One region of the Planococcus liqunii genome, then DNA from elsewhere that is predicted to be linked to it. Evidence: riboswitches for the same ligand, from Rfam matches in the RefSeq annotation. Region 1 holds a riboswitch; each other region holds the start of a gene.

Region 1 (5,292 bases):
GCAAATTCAATATTTTAATCGTTTTAAAGCCCAGGATCACTTTGTAATTGAGCCCCCAGTTCGCTGAGAACACTTCAAATTCCGAATCACTGACGGAGAAGTGCATGACGGTGTCGTTCTCGTCGTCCAGAATGACGTAGGAATTGGCATTTGAAAAAAGTTTAAATGATTTGTCGATAATCAATGTCCAGCCGTTTTTCAGGCCGTGGCTTTTGTTTGCCATTTCAACACCCCTAGTTGGATTATAACGGAGAATTGAAAGATTGGTCACGCTTTATTTTCCTTTGCTGAAAAAGCGGCAGTTCGCTGTTACACAAATGAAATGGCTAAAATGGTTTTCTTCCCTACGCAATTCTCTTATAATGAAAGAAGTCTCAAATAGAAGGAAATGACTTATGGAACAAACACTTTGGTTTATTTATGCAGCATTACTCGGCACCACGACAATCGGTTTTCTATTGCATAGCCGCAAGGCAGCTTTTCCGGTCAAATTCGATCTGGCCGTTTCCATTGTAACGTGGATCGGATTGTTCGGGTTTGTGACCAACAACCAGATCCTCGATCCGCTTGTCTGGAAAATCGTCTTTTTTGGCGCCCTGCTTTGGGATGTCCTTTTTGCGTTTAAATTAAAAAGCCAGTTTGAAGCCGAAGAACCGGAAGCGGCAACCGGTGCAGCCGGCACGATTTTCATGGCGGTCTCGACTGTCATCCTGCTGGGGCCCTTGTATTACGGGCTATTCCAGTACGCATTTTAACTGAAACAAGGAACTCCCTTTTATCCGGGAGTTCCTTGTTTTTATTTTAGACAGCCTGCTGCGCGGTTTTTTCGCGTTTTTTAGCCGCTTCTGCCAGCAAGCTCACGGAAATCATCGAGACGAAACCGAGAGCGGAGCTGAAGAACATGGCCTGGAAAACGTGTTCGACCGTGCCGGATCCCGTCAGGAACATATAGCAGCCTGCTCCGCTCAATACAGAGGCGATGGCGCCCGATTTATTGGCATGCTTCCAGAAATAGCCGAGGCCGATCGGCGCCACGATCCCGCTGATGATGGCCGACGTGCCGAAATTGGTCAACAGCGCCAGGGATTCCGGCCGGCTGAATGACATGTACAGCGACACCAGGCCGATAAAAATCAGGGAGACTTTCGACGCTTTCAGCACTTTGCCGTCGAGTTCCTGTTCCGTCAGTTTTTTATTTTTGTACAGCACCGGGACCGCGAGCACTTTAAACAAGTCATTGCCGATGCTGTTGGTGATGCCGAGATACAGGCTGTCGGTCGTCGACAGGATGGCGGAAATCAAGCCCATCACCATCAAAGCGACGATGACCACCGGGAAAGCTTCCAGGATATACGCCGGAATGGCGCTGTCCGCTGAAGCGAGGCCCGGCAGGATGACGCGTGCGGCAAGGCCTGCAAATACCGAAAAGACGGAAAGGACAAACAGCGAAACGCCGGCCGTTAGCGTGAACGTCCGCAAGTCTTCTTCTTTTTCGACTGTCAGCACTTTGTTCATCAAATGCGGCAACAGCACGAATGAAAACAGCAGCCACTGGATGCTCAAGATGGCAAAGCCGCTATAAAACGGGCCGCCGTTCGAAAGCGGCGACACCAGCGCCGGATCGATTGCCCGAAGTTCCGTATGCAGCGTGCCGAAGACATTCCAGCCGCCGCCGATTGTCCAGAGGAGCGACACGAACAGCAGAATCGAGACCAGGGCCATTGCCGTGCCTTGTATGCCGTCACTGACAATCTGGGCAAAGGCACCGCCGAGGCTGACGTAGACAATCGTGATGCCGACGCCGATGGCAATGCCCCACATATACGGAATGCCGATGACCGTTTCAAACATCGTCGCCAGTCCGACATTCTGCCCAACAATGTAGTAGATGTTGAACAGCACCAGGAGCGCTACGAGCACTTGCAAGGTTTTGCTTTTGTAGCGGTTCCCGAGCCACTGGGGAAGCGTCAGGCTGCCGCCGTTTTTCTGGCCGTAGCGCCAGAAAGTTTTGGTGAACAGCAAGAGACCAAGCCAGGTGACGCCAAAGCAGCCGATCGTGTACCAAAGCGTTGACAGCCCGTATGTATAAGCCCAGCCCGGGACGCCGAGAAACAAATTCGCACTGGCATAGGAAGTACCGAAGCTCAAGCCGACGATGGCCGGGCTGATTTTTCCTTTGGCAAGGGCAAAGCCTTTCATGGAACCGCTGTGGACTGCCCCTTTTCGGCCAAGCCAAGTGGTCCAGGCAAAGTAGCCGATCAGCATCACGATGATAAACGGCAAAAGCCACGTTGTGTCTTCACGCATTGCCTTCCTCTCCTTTCCGTTTCGGTTTCGGATAGATCTTATTCCATAGAGCCAGTCCCGCAATCCAGAAAACCGCGACGCCGATCCAGTAAGCTGTCATCATCCCATTCCCCCTTCAGTTTTTCACCGGTTCGTTCAATTGCTTGTAGCCTGCGCCTGGATGCGTTGCTTTCAGTTTGCTTTCGCCTTGGCCATAGATTTTCTCGCGGTACGTTCCTTCTGCATATTCTTTTTGGACGAGCCCTCGCTCCTGCAGTACGGGAACCACCAGTTCCACAAAGTCCACGAAGCTTCCCGGTGCCAGCGTATAGGCCAGGTTCAAGCCGTCTGCGCCTGTTTGTTCCACCCAGTTTTCAACTTCGTCCGCAATCTGTTCCGGTGTTCCGACGGCTACCGGCCCCCGTCCGCCGATGCCGACAAACGTGGCGAGTTCCCGGATGGTCCATTTACGGTCCGGATCCGCCCGGGTGAACACTTCAACAGCCGACTGCATCGCGTTGCTTTGAATGTATTCCAAAGTGTCATCGGGATCATAGCCCGAAAAGTCGATGCCGGTCCAACCGCCGAGCAAGGCAAGTGCGCCTTCGTAGCTGACATAACTTTTCAGTTCTTCGTATTTGGCCTGCGCTTCTTCTTCCGTCTTGCCGACAATGGCGGTGAACGTCGTGTAGACGATGACGTCTTCCGGTTCCCGGCCGTTTGCCGTAATCCGTTTGCGCAGGGCGTCGATTCCTTTTTTCACTACTTGGACGGTCGGGCCGGCTGTGAAGACGGATTCCGCGTGCTTGGAAGCAAATTCACGGCCGCGCGGCGAAGCGCCTGCCTGGAACAAAACAGGTGTGCGCTGCGGCGAAGGCTCCGATAAATGCGCGCCGGGCACTTTGAAATATTCCCCTTCATGGCGGATGTCATGGACTTTTGACGGGTCGGTGTAGACTTGCGCTTCTTTATCGCGGACCACTGCCCCGTCTTCCCAGCTTCCTTCCCACAGCTTGTAGCAGACTTCCAAGTATTCCGCTGCGTAGTCATAGCGCTGGTCATGGCTCATCTGGTCTTCTTGGCCAATGTTGAGGGCCGCGCTTTTCAGGTAGGACGTGACGACGTTCCAGCCGACCCGCCCCTTCGTCAAATGGTCGAGCGTCGACATGCGCCGCGCAAATGTATAGGGATGTTCGTGGCTAACCGAAGCCGTTACGCCGAAACTCAAATGTTTGGTGGCAGCAGACATCAATGGAACAACGAGCAAGGGATCGTTGACGGGCGTCTGGACCGCGTTGCGGAGAGCGGCGTCACGTGAACCATTGTAAACATCGTATGTACCTAATACGTCGGCCAAAAAGATGGCATCGAACTTCCCTTTTTCCAACAGCTTCACAAGCTCGATCCAGTATTCGCTGTCTTTGTATGTATGGGAGCGGTCATCTTCATGCCGCCATAAGCCCGGGGACTGGTGGCCCCCTGCACATACCATTTCAAATGCATTCAAGTAAATCCGTTTCTTCGTCATATTATTCCTCCTCATTTTTTGTTTTGGAATTGCTGCGGCTTCGTTTTATTGGAACATATAAAAAAGCCCTCTTTTCTCTGCATACGAGAAAAGAGGGCTGCGTTAATGGACGATTTCGCTCTCTTATCTCCCAAGAAAAATTCTTGCTGGAATTAGCACCTTTCTGACAAATGTCAGAGGTTGCTGAAGCGTCAACGGGCCAGTCCCTCGGCTTCTCTGGATAAGATTATTAAATTTAAATCCAATCATAGTACTAGGAAATTAAGAAGTCAACCAAACATTTTAAATTATTTGATTATTTATCCAACATTTTTATACTTCTGATTTCTCTAAAGCTTTAGCTCATGGCCTTTAAAGCGCTTCCAAATTATTTGAAATTTTTTTATTTATATTGTCTTCTTTCTCTATAAATTCTATGATGAAATGAAGATGGATTAAGGGGTTGGGGTTATTGCGGAAAACAGAGGACTATTCGAAAAATGAAGTGTTCACCGATTAAAAATATTGAGGAGAAAAACATGACAAATATTATTCCAAACCTGTTTACCGGGGAAAAGCTGAAGCTTTCCCAGCCGCGTGAAGAAGATACAGAATTGATGCTCAGGTGGGGAGAAGATTCCGATTACCTGCGAAATATCGATACCGAGTTTGCACTTCCCCGCACGCAGGAACAGCTCGCCAGCGAAGGAGCACCGAATCCCCATGAAGTATATTTCCGTTTGCGGACAATTGACGAGGACCGCTTGATCGGCTTTATCGTCATCCATTCCATCGAGTGGAATAACCGTGCGGGTTTGCTGGCAATCGGCATCGCCAATGCAGAAGATCGCAGCAAAGGCTTCGGAACGGACGCCCTGAAGCTGATTCTTCGCTACGCATTCCATGAACTGAACCTGGACCGCGTCGGCCTTGAAGTGATCGAGTACAATGGAGGCGGCATCCGTGCCTATGAAAAAGTGGGCTTTCAAGTTGAAGGCCGCAAACGTTCGATGGTATACCGCGACGGCAAACGCTTCGACGTTATTGTCATGGGCATTTTACGTCCCGAGTGGGAAGCGCTCCATACTGAAAATTAACAGAAAGAAGCCGGGCATCTCAATGGATGTCCGGTTTTTTTCTCTTGAATTCCTTATTCTTCCAACTGCTTGATGGTTCTGATCGGATTGCCGCCGACGAAGGCATTGGCTGGAACGTCTTTGTTGACGACTGCACCGGAAGCGATGACTGCGTTGTCGCCGATGGTGATGCCCGGATTGATGACCGCACGCCCGCCGATCCAGACATTGTCTCCGATTCGGACAGGTCTCCCGGCTTCCGGTCCGGCAATCCGTTCTTTGGCATTCAAAGGATGCGTCGCCGTGTAGATGTGGACGCCCGGCCCCAACATGCAGTTTGCACCGATCCGGATTTCGTTGACGTCCAGAAAAACGCAGTCAAAATTGGCATAGAAGTTTTCACCGACATGGATGTTATAGCCG
Region 2 (5,292 bases), 190 kb from region 1:
ATATACCGTGAAAAAAAGCATCTCCATAAGAGGTGCTTTTTTCCGGCTGTATTTTTCAGTGAACAGAAAAGAAGAATCACGGCTTGAACCGCTTGAGAGAGAAGATGGAAATATCAAAGGCGCTTCGGCCCTCCAACGCCATTTGGCTCAATACTTCGCCCAACGCGCTGCCGAATTTAAAGCCATGCCCTGAAAAACCGCAGGCAAAAATGACATGCGGGTGGTCCGGATGGTAATCAACGATAAAATCATGGTCGCTTGAATTGGTATACAGGCAGGTTTTTCCTTGCTTCAATGGGCCGTTTGCTTCCGGCATATAGGTGTGGAGCATATGCCTTAGATCGCCTTCATCGCTTTCATACAATCCGAAGTTCTGGGTGTGCACGTCCGGGTCAATCGGCTGCCCGCCATCCGATTTGCCGATTTTAAGGCCGGCGCCGTCCAAGTTAGGGAAACCATACGCCTTTTTGTCACCGTCCTCGATAAAGAAGGCCGGAAAGTGGGCATCGCTGTACAGATTGGAAGGTGCATCAAACCAGCCGACGGCTTTGCGTGTCGGCTGAATCGGAAGGCTTAACTCCGGCAATAATTTAGCAGCCCAGGCACCGGCCGTGATAATCACTTTTTTTGCATAATAGGCCGAGTGGCCGGTCGAAATTTTTACTCCATTTGCATCATTCACGTCAATGTGCCGAACGGGTGTATTAGGAACAAGTTCCGCACCGTTTTGAAGAGCGGTGTCCTTGTAAGCCCGGATGGCGGACTCGCTGTAAATGATTCCCGATCCTTCTTCAAAGCAGCCGATAAAGTGATCCGGCACTGAAAAGCCGGGCCATCTCTTTTGGATTTCCTTGGCATCCAAGATTTCCAACGGGAGGTTGTATTTCTGGGCGGCAGCGATGGTTTCCTGAAGAAAAGGCGAGTCTTTCGGGCCGAGGCCAAGAACGCCGGTGTTTTTAAAAATTTTACAGCCGGTCTCCTGTTCGAGCTCTTCCCATAATTGCTGGGCACGCTTCACAAGCGCCACATACTGCCTGCCTTCGCCGTAAGCATGCCGGATCAAGCGGGTATCGCCGTGGTGGCTCCCTTTGATGTGCGGCGGATCGAAGGCATCGATCAGCAAGGTCTTTGCGTTTTGCTTCGCCAGAAAGGCACCGGCAGCCATTCCCATTGTTCCCGCGCCAACGATGGCTACGTCATAAACCGTTTCTTTTGTCATTGCTGATTCGCTCCGCTCTTCGTTAAATTTGGGCCATTCTTAAAAAGTCAGGACAGCGTAAAGTGAATTAATAAAAGCCTTACGAAGTATTATTAGATAGTATTTAAGATTCAGACTATTGTCAATTGGCTGCTCGAAATTTAAAAAGGCGGCAGAGAAATCCTGTTTTTTTATCGCTCTTCACCTTTCTTTTTTAGTAAAAAATAAGTGATAAAAATTCAAAATAGAAAAAAATGTATTTGACAGAACAGGCAATGTAAAATACTATCTGTAATATGTTAAAAAATTAAATAACTTATCAAGAGAGACTGAGGGACAGGCCCAATGACGTCCAGCAACCATCATTTCATATGAGAGGTGCTAATTCCTGCAGAGCGTTTGCTCTGAGAGATAAGATGTAGATTAAAACCTATTTCCTATCGGAATGGGTTTTTTTGTTTTTATTGGCCGCATTCAAGCAGCGCAAAGCTTTCGGGCATGAAAGAACTTTGCGACTCTCTTTACCAACAAAGGAGTTTTATCATGAAAAGAAAACCGTACATATCCCTTTCTCTGGTTTTATTGCTGGGCGCAGGCGGCGTTCTCAGCGGATGTTCGTCGAAGGAAGCAGCCAGTGCTGCAGGCGAGCAAGTGATCACCGTTGGAACGCAAAACGACTATCCGCCTTTTGCATTTGCAGATGAGAACAACGAATTGACCGGATACGATGTGGAAGTGGTCAAAGCGGTCGATGAGAAATTGGACGGCTACACGTTTGAATTTACTGCCGTGCCGTGGGACAGCATGTTCCTGGCGCTGGAATCCAATAAAATCCAGGCCATCGCCGATCAAGTTGCGAAAACGCCGGAACGCCAAGGCAAATATTTGTTCACCGATGAATCCTATTTTGCAGCTGAAACCGTTATTGCGGTGAAGGGTGGAAGAGAAGACATTCAAACCATTAAGGATTTGGAAGGTAAGAAAATCGGTGCCTTAGCCGGGGATTCTTACACCTTATTGCTCGAGGAGTACAACAAAAAAGCAGCAAAGCCGATTGATTTGAAGTACAGCGAAAGCGGCAATCCTTCAGAAATTTTGCAGGATGTGCAAAACGGCCGGATTGATGCTTACGTAAACGATCCAATCATGATCGATGCGGTTTTGAAAAAGAATGATTTAGACGTGGAAATTGTCGGCCAGCCTTTGGTGAATGACGACATGGGCATCGTCTTGAAAAAAGGGGAGCAGGGCGAAGAATTGAAAGCGCTGATTGATCCTGTTTTGGAAGAGCTCAAGCAAGATGGCACTTTAGCTGAACTGTCGAAAAAATGGACTGGCGGAGAGTACATCCCTGAATAGGTTTGTGGAGGGGAAGAGGCAATGGAAAATTTACTGGATATCAATTTTTTAATAGAGAGTTTTCCTGCAATTATTTCACGGCTGCCCGTCACCATAGGGATTGCAGTCGGCTCATTGATTTTAAGCTTATTTATTGGCGTAGCCACCGCCCTTATTAAAATTTACCGGGTGCCGGTGTTGAGGGTGATTTCGGCCATTTACGTATCTTTTATCAGAGGGACGCCTTTATTGGTTCAGATCTACCTGGTGTTTTACGGCATACCGAAAATCATTTACTACGTGCAGATCGAATACGGCTGGCTCCAATCGGCGGATGTCAACAGCATTCCACCCGAAGTTTATGCGCTATTGGCGTTTTCCGTGAATCTGGGAGCATATTTGTCTGAGACGATCCGCTCCGCAATTGAATCGGTTGACCGAGGACAGTTTGAAGCGGCCAAATCGATCGGGATGACGCCGGCCCAGATGATGCTCAAGGTCATTTTCCCGCAGGCCTTAGCCACAGCTATACCGAACCTTGGAAATATGTTTATCAGCACGATTAAGGATACGTCTCTTGTGTTTATCATTGGCGTCATTGACATCATGGGAGAAGCCAAAATTCTCGGTTCGCGCGGCTTGGCATTTTTTGAAGTGTACATCGCGGTCTCAATCGTCTACTGGATTCTTTGCATAGCGGTGGAGCGTTTGCTTGTAAAAGTGGAGAAACGGGCACGCAGATATGAAAGAGGGATTGCCTGATGATTAAATTGGAAAATGTCCATAAGTATTTCGAGCGCCAGCATGTCCTGAAAGGCATCGACTTGAACGTCCAGAAAGGCGAAGTGGTCTCGATTTTGGGGCCAAGCGGCTCTGGCAAATCAACGCTCCTGCGCTGCATTAATTTTCTGGAGGAGCCAACCCGCGGAATTGTGGAAATCGGCGGGAAACGAGTGGATGCCCAATCCGCCAAAAAAGCGGATATCGTTTCCTTACGGAATTCGACAGGCATGGTGTTCCAGCAATACAACCTATTCAAGAATTTTACGGTGCTGCAAAACGTCATGATCGGGTTGACCAGCGTCAAGCGAATACATAAAGCAGAAGCCAAAAAACAGAGCATCGAAATTCTGGAACGGGTCGGACTGGCGAACCGGCTGGACCATTATCCCGCCCAATTGTCAGGCGGGCAGCAGCAGCGGGTCGGCATTGCGCGGGCACTCGCGCTGGACCCGGAAGTATTGCTGTTTGATGAACCGACTTCCTCGCTGGATCCAGAGCTGGTGGATGAAGTGCTGGCAACGATCCGAAAAGTGGCGGACGAAGGAAACACGATGCTGATTGTGACCCATGAGCTCCAGTTTGCGCGTGATATTTCCGACCGCGTTGTTTTTATGGAAGACGGGAAGATCGTCGAAGAAGGAACGCCGGAACAGCTTTTCAATAATCCGAAAGTGGAACGGACGAAGCAGTTTTTAAGCAGAGCAAACAGAAACAATTAAAGGCAGAAACCTGATTTTGGACATGGAAAGGAAGTGGCAGCATGAACCCGATTGAACGAATTTTAACTGATTTTCCGGTCCTCATTCTCGACGGCGCCATGGCGACAGAGCTGGAAAATTACGGCTGTAATTTGAATGACCGGTTGTGGTCGGCGAAAATTGTCATGGAAAATCCGGAAATGATCAAAAAAGTCCATCTGGATTATTTTGAGGCGGGTGCAGACTGTGCCATCACGGCAAGCTATCAGGCGACAATCCAAGGTTTCCGGGAAAGAGGGTTGACGGAGAAAGACGCGGTCGGCCTGATCCGAAAGTCGGTCCAAATTGCCGTCGAGGCCCGCGATGAATTCTGGGCAGGCGTTGAAGACAAAACCAACCGGCCGAAACCGTTAGTGGCAGCTTCTGTCGGTCCCTACGGCGCTTTTCTTTCGGACGGTTCCGAGTACCGCGGCAATTATTCATTGACCGAAGAGGAACTCGTGACTTTCCATAGAGACCGGATCAAAGTGCTGGTGGAAGCAGGGGCCGATATTTTAGCATGTGAAACCCTTCCGTGCCTGATAGAAGCTAAAGCCATTGTAAAAGTGCTGAAGGAATTCCCGGACGTTTATGCCTGGTTCAGTTTTAGCGCCAAAGATGGCCGCCATATAAGCGACGGAGAAAAAATGTCCAATTGCGCGGAATGGCTGGATAAAGAAGAGCAGGCAGCTGCAATCGGCATTAATTGTTCAGCACCTGATTTTATCGAATCGCTGATCCAAGAGGGAAAAAGCCGAACATCTAAACCGATAATTGTTTATCCAAATTCCGGTGAAGCGTATGACGCCGTAAGCAAGACTTGGGAGAAAGAGCCCTTAGCAAATCATTTTGCTTCAAGTACAAAAAGCTGGTACAACGCTGGAGCCCGTCTGATTGGAGGCTGCTGCAGAACAACCCCTGATGACATTTCAGCCATTGCTGCATGGGGCCGTAAAAGGAGCCAGCAATAGATAAAGCAAGGTAAAAGAGCTTCTTGTTTCCAGGGAAATTGAGCGCTTAATCCTATGCATACTTGATAAAATGTAATAATTCCATATGCTTTTTTATGAATGGATTATGTCACCGTATGAAACCAGATGGCAAAAGGGCAGCCGGCATCAAAACGATGCCGGCTGCCCTTTTTACGCGGTGCTTTGTTTTTTAGGATACGTTAAGTTAAAAGAACTTTTTGATGCGGAAAAGGTTGGGACTGAGTTCGTTTAAGGCAATAGCGGC
Region 3 (5,292 bases), 1.9 Mb from region 1:
AAGCAATATCTACTTGGTGCTGCTGGTGCTCTCCAGCTTTTTGTTCCTCCCTTTAAGCCTTGGCTTGACTTTGATGTCACTGATTCTTGGCTTGATTTGGCTGGGACTGAGCTTGTTTGGCTCCCGCAGCATGACAATTGAAGTCTGGGCAAATAAAATGTTCCTGTTTTCCCTGGTTCACATGATGATGATTTTCTCTACGGTCATTATTTATTCTTCAATTGGACTGATTCTGAACGCTTTATAAATAAACGCTAAGAAAACCCCTCACAAAATAAATTGTGAGGGGTTTTCTCACGTTGATTGCCGCTTCGCTAATGGGGTTTTTGTGTTGGAATAAAGACGGCACTTACTGCAGCTCCACATGATCATCCATCAAATCAACGAGACGTATCAAAATCAACCATGAACGCGTGGGAATAGATACAAACAAAATGAGAGGAAAAGCTGAATACCAAGCTTTTCCACCTTCTTTTTCGCAAGTGAATTTAGCTGTCAACCGAGGCTGGAATCCGCATGTATTGTTTGCCTGTGTGAGCCGGCAATAAATGGTCTCCTTTTTCAAACAAGGCATCCCTCAAAGAACTGCCCTGGTATTCTTTTTGGACAAGGCCGCGTTCCTGCAGGATTGGCACGACCAGTTCGATAAAGTCGGAAAATGTCCCCGGCGTAACCGCATAGGCGATGTTAAAGCCGTCGACGCCGGATTCCTCTACCCATTGTTCCAATGTGTCCGCCACTTGTTCCGGAGAACCGACCGTAAATGGCCCCAGTCCGCCGATGCCGACATATTCCTTAATGTCATTGACGGTCGGTTTTCTGCCAGGGAGGATTTTTGTGAAATTCTCTAAAGCGGATTGGATCGCATCGTTTTCGATGTATTCAAGCGGCTGCTCCGGTGCGTAGCCGGACAAATCGACGCCCGTCCATCCACCAAATAAAGCCAGTGCCCCTTCATGGCTGATATGGCTCTTATAATCTTCATATTTGGCATGCGCTTCTTCTTCTGTCTTGCCGACAATCGGTGTAATTAAGGACAGAATCTTCACATCTTCTTGATTTCGGCCGGCATTTGCCACTTCCGCCCGGATTTTATCGACGGTCTGTCTGGCAATATCGATATTCGGCGGACCGATAAAGACGCATTCGGCATGCTTCCCGGCAAACGCTACGCCTTTCTTGGATGCCCCCGCCTGGTAAAGCACCGGCGTCCGCTGTTTCGACGGTTCCGTTAAATGTGCACCCGGCACTTTATAATATTTCCCTTCGTGGTTTATGTCATGCACTTTACCGGGATCGGCGTAGATGCCGCTCGCTTTGTCTACCACAACTGCATCATCTTCCCAGCTCGACTCCCATAATTTATAGCAAACTTCCAAATACTCTTCGGCAATGTCGTAGCGTTCATCGTGCTTGATCTGATCTTCTTTCCCAATATTCAGCGCAGCGCTCTTCAAATAAGAAGTCACGATATTCCAGCCGACCCGGCCTTTTGTCAAATGGTCAAGTGTTGAAATCCGGCGCGCAAAGGTATAGGGATGCTCATGCGTAACAGAAGCCGTGACACCGAAGCCTAAATGTTTGGTTACGGCAGACATGAGCGGCACGACGAGCAAAGGATCATTGACCGGCGACTGGGCTCCTTGCCGGACGGTAGCGTCTCTTGAACCGTTGTAGACATCATATGTACCGAGGACATCGGCAAGGAAAATAGCATCAAACTTGCCTTTCTCCAAAAGTTTCGCCAGCTCAATCCAATATTCACTGTCTTTGTACCGATGGGACTGGTCTTCCGGATGTGTCCAGAGCCCCGGCGACTGGTGGCCGGCGCAGTTCATGTCAAAAGCGTTCAAATAAATCCGTTTGCGTGTCATACTTTCCCACTCCTTTAGTTGCGTTATTTTGGCAAAAAGAAATAACCTTCTTTTCCCGGAAAGAGAAAAGAAGGTTATGTATCGCTACCGCCCCGCTCTTATCTCCCAAGAATAAAATCCTGGCTGGAATTAGCACCTTTCTGACAAATGTCAGAGGTTGCTGAAGCGTCAACGGGCCAGTCCCTCGGCTTCTCTGGATAAGATTTATGAAGTTGAAAGTAATCATAATATTAAAACTACTGGAAGTCAACGTTTAATTTTATCATTCTTATTCGTTTACTTGGATATTTTTTTTCATCGATTTCAAGCTTTTTTCACCTTAAAATACGCCTTATGTTTAAGAACAGGGTGAAAGAGGGAAAAAGACTGTCATGACTCTAATAGAAAGCAGGTAGATAATATGCCAAGAATCGCAGTAGAACATCCATTTACCGACATTCAGAAAGCTTTGCAGAAAAAAGGATACCAGGCCGATATGGTCAATCAGAAAACGGATGCTATCCGCTATGACGTAATCGTTGCCCGCAACTCAGACAGCTATGATTACCTTAGCTTTGAAGGCTCGCTTGTAGAAGTAAGCGGCAGTTCCGTCAAAGAAATTGTGGCTGAAGTGGAAGAACGCCTTCAGCGAGCAGGCAAGATCAGCGGCCAGCCAAACGCGGCAAAAGGCAAATCCGGCGGCGGATTCTTCGCAGGTCTTTTAAGCGGAGCAGCAATCGGATCAACCCTTGCCCTTTTAATGGCACCAAAAAGCGGGAAAGAATTGCAAGTAACCGTAAAAGATAAATTAGCCAGCAGCAATTCTTCAAGCGACGGCAGCGGAAAAATCGCCCAAGTAAAAGAGAAAGCGACTGAACTGGCAACACAGGCAAAAGAAAAAGCGACAGACGCAACAAATCAAGTGAAAGATAAAGTATCAAGCTCTAAAGAAGGCGATAACAGCAAAACGTCTACAAGCACAACCGACTCAACCGATTCTTCTATGCTTAATTAAGCAGATTCGGCTTTGAAAAGAATAGCAACTCGGAAACACCGAAGCCGCCGTTCCGGCAGCTTCGGTGTTTTTTGTTGTCATAATTCATTACACTCTCTACCTCTATCCTGCATAAAAGATAGGAAGTTAGTATTGAAGTAAACAAAATAATAAGTGGTGTGCGTCATAATTGATAATTTTCCATGAGTTTCATTCCTTCTGCAAAAATTTCTTCAGCACAGTTAGGTCTTCTTTATTTTTAGCAATGATCACCACTTCATCACTGTTCACCTCAAGCATGTAGCGGTCATTATAGAAGGCGATCAAAGAGGGCTGCTTCCCTTTTATTATTCCTTTTACATATTGAAAAACTTCTTCTGAAGAAACTGACTTTACCGTGGCGTAATGCAAGATTGCTTCGGATTCTTGCCTGTCTATATATTCCTCTTTCCAATTTCGGATAACAAATGCCTGGTGCAACGCCTGCTTCTCAAAGAAGCGGGGCTTCTTAAAACCGTACGGCATATAGGATTTTAGAAAGGTCATATCAATTCGTGAATCCTCTTCAAACAAGAAAGTAGTGGTTCTCTGCACAAAACCCGCTCTTTCTTTTAATTCTTGATGCTGGATAACCATTCGATGCTCTTCTTCCGCTTGAAAATAAGGGCTTTGCTCCGCGGAAAACAAGATGCCAAATTGTTCTTCTATTCTTTTCAATGCATTCTTCCTTTCCACTTATCAAGAAACACTATTTTTTTAGATTCTAAAAAAATACGAAATGATAAAACCTGCAATTATTCCCATAGCGAAAATCAAAAATACTTTCGGCTTGTTTCTTCTTTAACTCACACTTTCTATTCAAGAGATTTAGGCCCTACTCCGATTTCTTACTCAGCCTTTATTCTTCCTTTGGCTCATAAAAACCCAGGCATAGTAGACGACTAACGTGCCCATTAAGAGCAGTGTCGGAACTATTTGCATCTCAGCAGGAAGAAAAATATATAAAAGAATTGCCAATACAGTTATTGGCAAAATCACCGAAAACCAGATCCGCACCCGCTTGTTCTTAAAACTCATCTCGAACCTTTCCATTTCAGTGTCCCTCCTTCAAAGTCCAAATTGCATCTCCATTCGATGCGCCTCCCTTACTTGCTTGCAGAAGTTTTTTGGATATATTTATAGATGTTCATGATTCCGATAACGAATAAAGCGGACATTCCGATTCCGAAAAATACAGACTGTACCGTTTGGCTTATAAAGCCCATACTGGAAATCGATACAGAACCTAGTACAAAAAAATAAATGATTGAAAGTTCTAGGCGTTGCTTCATAAGTTCCTCCTTTTGCATTAAAAACAAAAAATTAAGCTCCCTTCGTTAATTGTGTTGGATTCCATAAAGTATCCACTGCTTATCTTTGGAAATTCTCGCTATTCTAGATTACCAATAATTCCTTTTATTTCCTACCCCAAGTTAACGCAAAAACCGCCAAAGAGAAACATACATCGTTTCTCTTCGGCGGCTTATTTTGGCTATGTCTTTTTTTCGCAGCGCTACATCCTTCAATTTGCGTTCTACTTCATTGACCACATTACTTAATGGTTTTGGATCAGCCCATCTTGACTATACAAAAACTTCCCCGTTTAAAAGCGTCCGGTTTCGTGGATGTTCAGGAAGTATAGAAGACACCAATTTCTTCACCACAGGCTGCTGTGAAGAAAAGATTTCATCCTTGTCTTGAACCATTTCGACCACTCTTCCCTTATCCATTACTGCAAGCGCATCAGAAACCGAGTATGCTGCTCTGATGTCGTGTGTAATAAACAAATATGAAAGGCCATACTCAGCTTTTAACTCGTTCAATAAAGTTAAGATATTTGTCTGGGTGACCATATCGAGACTGCTGACGGGTTCATCTAAAATGATCATTTTCGGCTTTAGGGCAATTGCTCTCGCAATGTTGATCCGCTGAAGCTGTCCGCCGCTGAATTGCATCGGATATTTTTTCATGTCATCCGCATGCAATCCGACAACTTCCAATAATTGCGCCACACTCCTTTTCAGTTCCGATGGAGAAAGTCTCTCATAGTTTTCCAGTGGCTCACTGATAATCTTTTCAGCCGTCATTCTCGGATTCACCGATGAAAAACTGTCCTGGAAAACGACTTGCAGGTCTCTGCGAAAATGCTTTCGGGCGGCAGCCTCCATTGTGTAGAGATCTTGGCCTTGGAATAGAACCGTTCCTTTTGTCGGTTTTTCGACACCCAAGATCACTTTCCCTAATGTACTTTTGCCGGCTCCGCTTGTTCCGAGAAGCCCCAGGCACATGCCTTCTCCGATAGAAAAGGATATATCGGAAAGGGCAGGCGCCGCTTTTTCTTTGCGGCGAAAAGGACGGAAAGAGCCATATGTATGCGTCACGCCTGCCACTTCAAGTAAATTCATC

What was found. A riboswitch is a leader RNA that binds a small molecule or an ion and turns the genes downstream of it on or off. The one in region 1 is predicted to bind S-adenosylmethionine.
Region 2: linked by a shared signal. The riboswitch ahead of QWY22_RS19315 (transporter substrate-binding domain-containing protein) and the one ahead of QWY22_RS18340 (LLM class flavin-dependent oxidoreductase) in region 1 are both predicted to bind S-adenosylmethionine.
Region 3: linked by a shared signal. The riboswitch ahead of QWY22_RS09480 (LLM class flavin-dependent oxidoreductase) and the one ahead of QWY22_RS18340 (LLM class flavin-dependent oxidoreductase) in region 1 are both predicted to bind S-adenosylmethionine.

Annotation. Positions count from the first base shown of each region.
Region 1 covers NZ_CP129238.1:3,715,907-3,721,198, forward strand. Annotated here, with positions in the region: gene QWY22_RS18325 (hypothetical protein) at 1-223, opposite strand, end outside; gene QWY22_RS18330 (hypothetical protein) at 396-755, shown strand; gene QWY22_RS18335 (sodium:solute symporter family transporter) at 802-2,307, opposite strand; gene QWY22_RS18340 (LLM class flavin-dependent oxidoreductase) at 2,423-3,814, opposite strand; SAM riboswitch class I at 3,935-4,041, opposite strand; gene QWY22_RS18345 (GNAT family N-acetyltransferase) at 4,342-4,890, shown strand; gene QWY22_RS18350 (maltose acetyltransferase domain-containing protein) at 4,944-5,292, opposite strand, start outside.
Region 2 covers NZ_CP129238.1:3,906,725-3,912,016, reverse strand. Annotated here, with positions in the region: gene solA (N-methyl-L-tryptophan oxidase) at 77-1,219, opposite strand; SAM riboswitch class I at 1,512-1,616, shown strand; gene QWY22_RS19315 (transporter substrate-binding domain-containing protein) at 1,742-2,557, shown strand; gene QWY22_RS19310 (amino acid ABC transporter permease) at 2,579-3,298, shown strand; gene QWY22_RS19305 (amino acid ABC transporter ATP-binding protein) at 3,298-4,038, shown strand; gene mmuM (homocysteine S-methyltransferase) at 4,080-5,027, shown strand; gene QWY22_RS19295 (EamA family transporter) at 5,233-5,292, opposite strand, start outside.
Region 3 covers NZ_CP129238.1:1,862,759-1,868,050, reverse strand. Annotated here, with positions in the region: gene cyoE (heme o synthase) at 1-247, shown strand, start outside; gene QWY22_RS09480 (LLM class flavin-dependent oxidoreductase) at 489-1,874, opposite strand; SAM riboswitch class I at 1,970-2,078, opposite strand; gene QWY22_RS09475 (YkuS family protein) at 2,275-2,868, shown strand; gene QWY22_RS09470 (hypothetical protein) at 3,058-3,564, opposite strand; gene QWY22_RS09465 (hypothetical protein) at 3,739-3,939, opposite strand; gene QWY22_RS09460 (hypothetical protein) at 3,993-4,178, opposite strand; gene nikE (nickel import ATP-binding protein NikE) at 4,470-5,291, opposite strand.